3 regions of the uncultured Devosia sp. genome follow, and region 2 is predicted to be linked to each of the others. Evidence: predicted binding sites of a transcription regulator. Region 2 holds the regulator's gene; each other region holds the start of a gene.

Region 1 (3,276 bases), on a different contig from region 2:
ACCTACTTCTTCTTGACGGTGCCCGCGCTGCCCGCGCCCAACCCGGTCGCGTTCGTCGTTGCGGCCAGCTTGTCCTTTTTTGGCTTCTTGGCTTCCTTGTTGCTCTTCATCTGACCTTTGGCCATTTATCGTGTCCTCGCATTGCGGGCCGTGGCGCCCTTCAAATCACCAGAAAAACCTATGCTTTTGGCATTGGAGTGACAAGCGAGCAGAGGGCGGAAATCGCCCCTATTTATTTTTGGATGCGGCAGCGCCCCGTTGGGCCCAGCGTCGATACGGCGCGTGGATCGCACCCGGTCAACAGGAAATTGATCCAGTCATTCTGGTCGCCGTAAAACGCGTTGCGATCCACTTCCTCGCGAATGCCGCGCACCACGCCCGTCTGCGTCCATTGCCAGAATGTCCAGGGTCGGTTGCGATAGCGTTCATGGGGTTCCGCTGCGGTGGAGCGCAGCCAGAAGGCATTGGGGAAATATTCCCCTTCCAGCACGTCGCGATGGAAATTCATGTCGGTATAGATGATTGGCAGCTTGCCGGTATGGGCCTCCATGGCCGCCAGCATCACCCTGATTTTCTCCAGCGCATCAGCGCGATTGGGCTTGGTCTTGCAGCTGGAATGGTTGTTCCATTCCAGATCCAGCACCGGCGGCAGTGCATCGGCGTCATTGGGAACATTGCGGGTGAACCATTCGGCCTGTTCCGAAGCCAGCGAGCACCAGGTCATGAAGTGATAGGCACCGCGCGGTATGCCCGCCGAGCGGGCCCGGTTCCAGTTCGCCGAGAAGTTGGGATCGATGTAGTCCTTGCCCTCCGTCGCCTTCATGAACACGAAGTGGATGCCCGAGGCGTAGCTTGTGTGCAGGTCCGGATTGGACTGGTAGCGCGCGATGTCGATGCCCTGAATGGGCAGGCCCCGCGCCCGGTCGACGCCGGCATGGGGCCGGTTGTCGCCCTCGATGGCGCCGTAAAGTCCGCCGCCGCTGGCACAGGCCGCCAGCGTGGCGATGACCCCGGCGATGACCACGCTCTTGAGGATCGCCCGCGGCGAGGGAATGGACCAGGCAGCAATCATGGGCGACGATACTCGATCTAAAACGCGATACTTGGCTTCCGATTCAACATGGACGGGTTAAGGAAAGCTTGTCTTAACCAGTGGCGCATCCGGCATGGTTAATCGCTGGGCTGATGTTCGCCAAACGTTCTTGTTAGCGCCCCGGAGCTCTGCTAGTTTTCCGGCAATATGGGGGTACGGGCATGGTGGCGCGGGTTGCGACGGTCGCGTTTTTAGGCATCGAGGCCGTGGCGGTGGACGTTCAGGTGCAGATCGCGCCCGGCCTGCCCAAGTTTCTTATGGTTGGTTTGCCTGATAAAGCCGTCAAGGAGTCCAGCGAACGGGTTCGCGCGGCCCTTGTCGCCTCTGGTTTGGGGCTGCCGCCCAAGCGCATTACCGTCAATCTTGCCCCGGCCGACCTGCCCAAGGAGGGCAGCCATTATGACCTGCCCATTGCCTTGGCGTTGATGGCCGAAATTGGCGCCATCCCCCGCGATGCGCTGGATGGATTTCTGGCATTGGGCGAGCTTGGCCTCGATGGTCGCCTGGCCCATGTGCAGGGCGTGCTGCCTGCGGCCATCGCTGCCCATGGACGCGACCTGGGCATTATCTGTCCCTCGGCTTCCGGCCCCGAAGCGGCTTGGGCGGGCGAAGATATCGATATCGTCGCCGCCGACAGCCTGCTGGCGCTGGTCAATCACCTGACCGGCCACCAGCTCGCCGCACGGCCCAGCCCCAAGCGCTACCTGCCCAACGGCGCCTTGCCCGATCTCAGCGAAGTGCGCGGCCAGCAAGTCGCCCGCCGCGCGCTCGAAGTCGCTGCTGCCGGTGGCCATAACATGCTGATGATCGGCCCGCCCGGTGCCGGCAAATCCATGCTGGCGGCACGCCTGCCCTCCATCCTGCCCCCGCTCAACCCGCGCGAACTGCTCGACGTTTCGATGATCCAGTCGATCGCCGGCGAACTGGCAGGCGGCGCCCTCTCCGACCGACGCCCATTTCGCGCGCCCCATCATTCTGCATCCATGGCCGCCCTGGTCGGCGGGGGCCTGCGCGTGCGGCCGGGCGAGGTCAGTCTGGCCCACAATGGCGTGCTGTTCCTCGATGAGCTGCCCGAGTTTGCGCCTCAGGTGCTCGATAGCTTGCGTCAGCCGCTGGAATCGGGGGAAACCGTCATTGCCCGTGCCAATGCCCGCGTGTCCTATCCATCCCGCGTCCAGCTGATCGCGGCGATGAACCCCTGCAAATGCGGCATGGCCGGCAGTCCGGGTCATTCCTGCAAGCGGGGCGCGGCCTGTGCCGGCGACTACCAGGCCCGGGTTTCCGGCCCGTTTCTCGACCGCATCGACATCCGCATCGACGTGCCGGCCGTCAACGCCGCCGATATGATGACCTCGGGCGGCGCGGCCGAGCCCTCCTCGGCGGTGGCCCAGCGCGTGCAATTGGCCCGCGAGCGCCAGCGGCGGCGCTACCTAGATCATGAAGCGCCGGGAATCTTCACCAATGCCGCCGCCGGAGCGAGCCTGATCGAAGCCGTGGTCAATCCCGATCGCGAAAGCCAGGCGCTACTCTTGCAGGCTGCCGAGCGGTTTTCCCTATCGGCCCGCGCCTATCACCGCGTCCTCAAAGTTGCCCGGACGCTGGCGGACTTGGCCGGCGCCGAACAGGTCGCGCGGCCTCATATCGCCGAAGCCCTCAGCTATCGTGTCAACATGGCGCTTGCCTGAGAACTGTCGCCGATCCTAACGCACGCTCCGATAGCCCCCTGGCACGCCATGGGGTGACAGCACGACCTGCCAGAGGCCGATAGCGCGAGCCCGGAAAATCCCGGCAAACGAGCTGAGATAGTAGCGCCACATGCGATAAAAGCGCTGGTCGTATTGATCGGCCAGTTGCGGCCATGCTGCCTCGAAATTGGTCAGCCAAGCCATCAGGGTCCTGTCATAATCGGCCCCGAAATTATGCCAGTCCTCGATGACGAAAAACTTTTCGCTCGCCGCGCCGATCTGCGCCGGGGACGGCAGCATGCCATTGGGAAAGATGTATTTTTCGCTCCACGGATCGCCATGCGTAGTGGTGGTATTGCCCCCGATCGTGTGCAGCAGCATCAGCCCGTCATCCACCAGAAGTTCGCGCGCCTTGGCAAAATACGGCCGGTAGTTCTTGTAGCCGACATGCTCGAACATGCCGATCGAGACAATCCGGTCAAAGCGCCCCTCGAGTTC
Region 2 (3,276 bases):
GTGGCGCAGGCGCGGATCACCGCCCAGGCGGACACCGTCATCGCCATCATGGGTGGCGCGCTCAAAAAGGGCGATGCGCTGGCGATCGCCCGGATCGCCGGCATCATGGCGGCCAAAAAGACCGCCGAACTGATCCCGCTCTGCCATGCGATTGCCTTGACCAGGGTCGAGGTCGATATCGTGGCCGAAACCGCAACGACGATCGTTGTCCGGGCGAGCGCGGAAACGCTGGCGCAAACCGGCGTGGAAATGGAAGCGCTGATTGCCGCGTCCACCGCAGCGCTGACGCTGTACGACATGGCCAAGGCAATCGATCGGGCCATGACCATCACAGATCTCTGCGTACTGGAAAAATCGGGCGGCAAGTCCGGCGATTTCGTGCGTGCACCATGAGCCTGTTGCCGGTCGAGCATGCGATCACCAAGATTTTGCAGCGCGTGCCACCGATGCAGACCGAGCGCGTCGCCCTGCCCCAGGCAGCCGGCCGCGTTCTGGCCGAAGCGATGGTGGCCAGCCATGACCAGCCGCCGTTCAACGCCAGCGCGATGGACGGTTACGCTGTGCGGGCGCGGGACGCGGCGCCGGGCGCCAGCCTGCGCATAATCGGCATGTCGCAGGCCGGGGCGGGTTTTGCCGGGGTGATGGGCGCTGGGGAATGCGTGCGCATCTTTACCGGCGCGCCGGTTCCCCAGGGGGCGGATGCGGTGATCATGCAGGAACTGGCGAGCGTCAACGGGCAGCATGTCCGGTTTGCCGAACAGCCGCAGCCGGGACGCAGCATAAGGCCAATGGGCAGTGATTTTGCCGTTGGGCAGACGCTGGTTGAGCCCGGCACGCGGCTCAATGGCCTGCACCTGGCGGTGGCGGCGGCGGCAAACGTGCCGACGCTTATGGTGGGCCGACAGCCGGTCATTGCGCTCTTGGCGACCGGGGACGAACTCGTGCCGCCGGGCAGCAGGCTTGGCGCGGACCAGATCGTGGCGTCCAACAGCTATGGGCTTGGGCCCCTGCTCGCGCCTTATGGCAGGATCGTCGATCATGGGATTGCCGGGGACGATCGCGCCGGGCTGACGGCGCGGCTGCGCGACATGTTCGCGGATGAACCCGATATCGTGGTCACGACCGGGGGAGCCAGCGTCGGGGATCATGATATCGTCCAGGACGTGCTGGTGGCGCTCGGCGTGACGCTGGATTTCTGGCGCATCAATATGCGGCCGGGCAAGCCGCTGATGTTCGGCACGCGCGGCAAGACGCTGGTGTTCGGCTTGCCGGGCAATCCGGTTTCGGCGCTAGTGACCGCAGTGGTGTTCATCAAGCCGGCATTGCGGCTGTGGCTGGGCGCAGGCGCGGCGCCGGGGCGGTATTGGCGCCTGCCGCTGGCGGCGCCTACGCCGCCGAACAGCGTCCGGCGCCATTTCATGCGCGCCCAACTGGTGCACGAGGAGACCGGGACGGCCCTGCGGCCCATAGCGGAAGTGGATAGCGGGCATACATCGTCGCTGGCGCAGGCCGACATGCTGATCGTGCAGCCCGAGCACGACCCCGGCCAAGCGACGGGGACGATGGTGGACGCAATCAGTATCGGGCAGTTCTAGGCAAGTCCGGCAAGGACACAGGCAGTCGATTTGCTTGCCCGACTAAATTTAACTGGTCGCGCCTGTGGGATATTGCAGAACATAACTGGAACACGTATGCTCGTTCAGTCTTTGTTCCGATTCCCGACCGAGGGGCCCAATGCTCACGCGCAAACAACACGAACTGCTGATGTTCATTCATGAACGGATGAAGGAAAGCGGTATCCCGCCCTCGTTCGACGAAATGAAAGACGCGCTTGACCTGGCGTCCAAGTCGGGCATCCACCGGCTAATCACGGCGCTGGAGGAGCGCGGCTTCATCCGGCGCTTGCCCAATCGAGCCCGGGCGCTGGAAGTGGTCAAGCTGCCCGACTCGATGAACCCGTCGCTGGGTGGGCGCAAGTCGCGGTTCGAGCCAAGCGTGATCGAGGGCAACCTGGGACGCGTGGCGGCACCGCCGATGCGCGGCACGGTGGAGGATTATGCCCGGCCGGTGTCGATTCCGGTAATGGGGCGGATTGCGGCCGGCACGCCGATCGAGGCCATCCAGAGCCATTCGCACACCATCTCGGTGCCGCCCGAAATGCTGGGCGCGGGCGAGCATTTCGCGCTGGAGGTGCGCGGCGACTCGATGATCGAGGCGGGAATTTTCGATGGAGACACCGTGCTGATCCGCAAGCAGGATTCGGCAGGGACCGGCGAGATCATCGTGGCGCTGGTCGATGATGAGGAGGCGACGCTGAAGCGCCTGCGCCGCAAGGGCAATACCATTGCGCTCGAGGCGGCCAATCCGGCTTACGAGACGCGAATTTTCGGGCCCGATAGGGTCAAGGTGCAGGGACGGCTTGTCGGGCTGCTGAGGAAATATTGATGCGTTTTGCCCTGATTCTGGTTGGACTTCTTATGCTGCCACAGGCGCCGGCATTTGCCCAGGAAGCAAGCGCCAGTGAGACACGATGCTGGGTGGGAAACATCACGTTTTCGGCAGGCATGGCGATCAGCGCCGGTGACGGGACCGCGGTATGCAAAGCCGGAAGCGGATGGACGAAGGCCGAGGCCGCGACGCCCGTGGCCGGGTGCCTGCTCGAGGGTAAGTTGTCCTCGGCGGGCGCTATCGTGGGTATTCGCAACAATGACAGCTTGCTGCTGCAATGCGATGCCGGCGGGCGCTGGGTGACGATCGATACTGCCGCGCAGAGCTAGCGGTGCGGCGGAGGCATCCAAATGGCCGATAGTGCCGAAGAGGTCATGGCGCTCTATCGCGCGCGTATTAACGGCCATGACTTCGACCGGCTGGCAGCCCTGATCGCCGACAATGCGGTGTTCTGGTTTGGCGATGGCTCGCATGTTGGGTTGGCCTCGATCCGGGCGGCGTTCGAAGCGACGTGGAAACGGTTCGAGAACGAAACCTACTGGCTGGAAGATCTACAATGGCTGGCCGTTGGTAGCGCGGCCGCCTCATGTATCTATGGGTATTGCTGGCGAGCCACGATCGGCGGGGTGGAGCGATCGGGCCAGGGCCGAGGGACCTCGGTGGTTCGCGACGGCAGGACCGGCTGGCAGATCGTGCATGAGCATTTGAGCGCTTTGCCTTGATCGCGTTGGCAGATGCAATCGCAGCCTTTGAGGTATCGAGCGTCGGTGTTGATCGGGCTTTTGAACCGAGGTGGGGGTCGTCTGCGTTCACCGAAATACGCCACTG
Region 3 (3,276 bases), on a different contig from region 2:
CCAGATCATCCCGGTAAACCGCCGTTCGAAAAACGGCGCCGTCATTTCAACCACATAATGATCGGGCTCGAACCAGGCCGCGAAGCGCTCCAGCCCCGTGTCGTCGACGATCGACTTGAAGCGGATAAAGGCCTTCATCTTGTGGCTTTCGCGGCGCACGGCACTGGCCATGCCGGCCAGCCGGACGACATCGGGATCGGAAGCGACCTCCAGAATGGCGCGGTCGGCCTGCAGCCGCCACAGCACGCGATAGAGCAGGCCGAACCGCTCGGGATCGCTGTGGCAGAGCACCTTGGGCGCCAGTTCTATGAAGGCGGGCGGCACGGCGCCCACGGGCCGAACGTCGCCGGCATGCGCGATGTCTGGCTCGCTTTGCTCGAACAATCCCGCCTCGGACTTCGGATCGCGCCAGACGACCTCGTCGGGAGCGACCCCGGCGCGCAACAATTCGCGCGCCTGGCCGCGCCATTCATCGAAATCGTTCAGCGATTGCAGCACCACTGTGTGCATCAGAACAAGCTCAGCTGTTCCGGTTGCGGCTCGAGCTTGGCGCGCAGCTGGTGATCATCGGTCAGCCCGCCCGGCGTCCAGTCCACGGTTTCAACGAACGGGCGAACCTTGTCGATCGCGCCGGCAATGCGCGCCAGATCGTCCAGGCGAAGGCTGTGATGCCGGCGCGTGGCGATGATGCGATCGACACTGCGGGTGCCCAGGCCCGGAACCCGCAGCAGCAGTTCCCTGTCGGCACGGTTGATGTTGACCGGAAACCTTTGCCGCTGCGTCAGCGCCCACGCCAGCTTGGGATCGATGGCGAGATCGAGCAGGCCATCGCTGCCCCCGGCAACGATCTCGGGCACTTCGAAGCCGTAAAAGCGGATCAGCCAGTCGGCCTGGTACAGACGGTGCTCGCGCATCAGCGGCGGTGCCTTGAGCGGCAGCCGGGCGCTGCTGTCGGGGATGGGGGAAAACGCCGAATAATAGACCCTGCGCAATTTATAGCCGGAATAGAGCCCGGAGGCCCGCGTCAGGATGGCATTGTCGTCGGCTGTGTCGGCCCCCACGATCATCTGCGTCGACTGGCCTGCCGGCGCGAACTTGGCCGGCTGCGCCTTGGCTTTCTTGTCGGGCGCGGCTTCCACCAGCTTGCCGCGAATATTGGCCATGGCAGTGCGGATTTCGCCGGGGCGTTTTTCCGGTGCAAAGGTTTGCAGCCCGACATCGGTAGGCATTTCGATATTGGTGGAGAGCCGGTCGGCCCAGCGCCCGGCTTCCGCCAAAATCTCGGGGGCGGAATTGGGAATGACCTTGAGATGGATATAGCCGCCAAAAGCATGGTCCTGGCGAAGGCTGCGCGCCACCCGCACCATTTCCTCCATCGTGTAATCGGGCGAGCGGATGATCCCCGAGGACAGGAACAACCCCTCGATATAATTGCGCTTGTAGAAATCCAACGTCAGCTGCACCACCTCCTCGACGCTGAACCGCGCCCGCTCGACATTGGAGGATGAGCGATTGACGCAATAAACGCAGTCATAGACGCAAAAATTGGTCAGAAGGATTTTGAGCAGCGAGATGCAGCGCCCGTCGGGCGCATAGGAATGGCAAATGCCGCTGCCTTCGGTCGAACCGATGCCCCCGCTCTTGCGGCTGTCGCGCTTTTCCGTGCCACTCGAAGCACAGGACGCGTCATATTTAGCCGCATCCGACAGCACGGCCAGTTTTCGGCGAAGGGTCAGGGCGGCCATCGAAGTTCCCGTTTCGTTCACAACAGCCATAGCGCGTCAGCGGTTGCATTGCATTGCAAAAAGACAGGTCGCGCTCGATTGTAAACAGACAGTCCAATCCAATGCTGCGTCATCCCCACGAACCGGGGACCTACCCTGGCCGAATTCCAAGACCGCAAGGATGGGTTCCCGCTTCCGCGGGAATGACGCCAAAATAAAAGTTGTCCGTTCAACAAGGCGCAACAGCCCGTCGTCATTAACCCGCTTCCGGACCCGACACCTATCCCCTACATCTTGGTCAACCACGCATCGCGCCATCAAGGAGACCCCAATGAGCCTTCAGCTTTCAGGCATCCACCACCTCACCGCCGTCACCGCCGAGGCCAAGCAGAACCTGGCCTTTTATACCCAGACGCTGGGCATGCGGCTGATCAAGAAGACGGTCAACCAGGACCAGACCACCGCCTATCACCTGTTCTACGGCGATGGCGTCGCCTCCCCCGGCGCCGACCTGACCTTCTTCGATTTCGAAGCCGGTCCTGAAAAGCGCGGCAATCACACCGTGTCGCGCACTGGCCTGCGCGTTGGGAGCGAAGAAACGCTTGCCTGGTGGAAAGATCACCTCCAGACGCACAATGTCGGCACGTCCGCCATCAAGGAGCGCGCCGGCCATCTGTCGCTGGATTTCGAGGATTTTGAAGGCCAACGCTTCCGTATGGTTACCGATAGCGCGAATACGGTCATCCCATGGGCCAAGTCACCGGTGCCGCCCGACCGGCAGATCATCGGCCTGGGGCCCATCACCCTGGCCGTGCCGCAACTCGAGCGCACCGAAGCCGTGCTCACCCAGGTGATGAATATGAGCAAGGTGCGCACCCACCCCGCCACCAGCACCGCCGGGGAAACCCACGTGTTCCAGATGGGCGAAGGCGGCCCTGCAGCCGAACTTCACGTTGTGGCCGACCCAACCCAGCCCGCCTCTCGTCCCGGCGCCGGTGGCGTGCATCATGTCGCTTTCCGCACGCCCGATCAGGACACGCTGCGCCAATGGATTGCCCGCGTCACTCAGGCCGGCATGCGCTCCAGCGGCGAAGTCGAGCGGTTCTACTTCACCTCGCTGTATTTCCGCGAGCCCAACGGCATCCTGTTTGAAATCGCCACCGACACCCCCGGCTTTGCCGCCGACGAGCCGATGGAAACGCTAGGCGAAAGCCTGGCCTTGCCGCCTTTTCTGGAAAGTCGCCGGGCGAGCATCGAAGCCAATTTGAAGCCGCTGGTTTAATCAAGGGTTGGCGAAACCATTCGAGGGGGGGACGGCACCGCCCCTCCACGCCTTTGCCACATTGCTGATGCCGGTAACTGCTGAGAACAGGAGGCGGACGGCATGATCCCAATGGCGGCACTCGTGGCCAACTACCTGCCTGGCGCCTTGGCGGCGCTGTGCCTCCTCGCCTTCATCCCCTGGATATTGGGCATTCCCGGCATCGGTGGCACGCCCTATTTTTACGGCTGGACACTGGGGCTCTACGCCATCGCGGTCTATCTCCTGGTC

Evidence for each region. The regulator LexA, encoded in region 2, represses DNA repair genes until DNA is damaged. The targets are predictions, from matches to a motif close to TGTTCNNNNTGTGTTCNG.
Region 1: ACFE8X_RS09125 (YifB family Mg chelatase-like AAA ATPase) is a predicted target of LexA. The motif match lies at 1,187-1,204, and genes of this name have one in related genera.
Region 3: ACFE8X_RS10520 (putative DNA modification/repair radical SAM protein) is a predicted target of LexA. The motif match lies at 1,749-1,766, and genes of this name have one in related genera.

The regions. Positions count from the first base shown of each region.
Region 1 covers NZ_CAXTKA010000006.1:78,218-81,493, forward strand. The annotation lists gene ACFE8X_RS09115 (hypothetical protein) at 3-125, opposite strand; gene ACFE8X_RS09120 (GH25 family lysozyme) at 233-1,072, opposite strand; gene ACFE8X_RS09125 (YifB family Mg chelatase-like AAA ATPase) at 1,255-2,778, shown strand; gene cfa (cyclopropane fatty acyl phospholipid synthase) at 2,794-3,276, opposite strand, start outside.
Region 2 covers NZ_CAXTKA010000005.1:100,010-103,285, forward strand. The annotation lists gene moaC (cyclic pyranopterin monophosphate synthase MoaC) at 1-393, shown strand, start outside; gene glp (gephyrin-like molybdotransferase Glp) at 390-1,595, shown strand; gene lexA (transcriptional repressor LexA) at 1,735-2,445, shown strand; gene ACFE8X_RS08075 (hypothetical protein) at 2,445-2,777, shown strand; gene ACFE8X_RS08080 (YybH family protein) at 2,799-3,170, shown strand.
Region 3 covers NZ_CAXTKA010000007.1:179,510-182,785, forward strand. The annotation lists gene ACFE8X_RS10515 (UdgX family uracil-DNA binding protein) at 1-510, opposite strand, end outside; gene ACFE8X_RS10520 (putative DNA modification/repair radical SAM protein) at 510-1,745, opposite strand; gene ACFE8X_RS10525 (ring-cleaving dioxygenase) at 2,056-3,006, shown strand; gene ACFE8X_RS10530 (hypothetical protein) at 3,109-3,276, shown strand, end outside.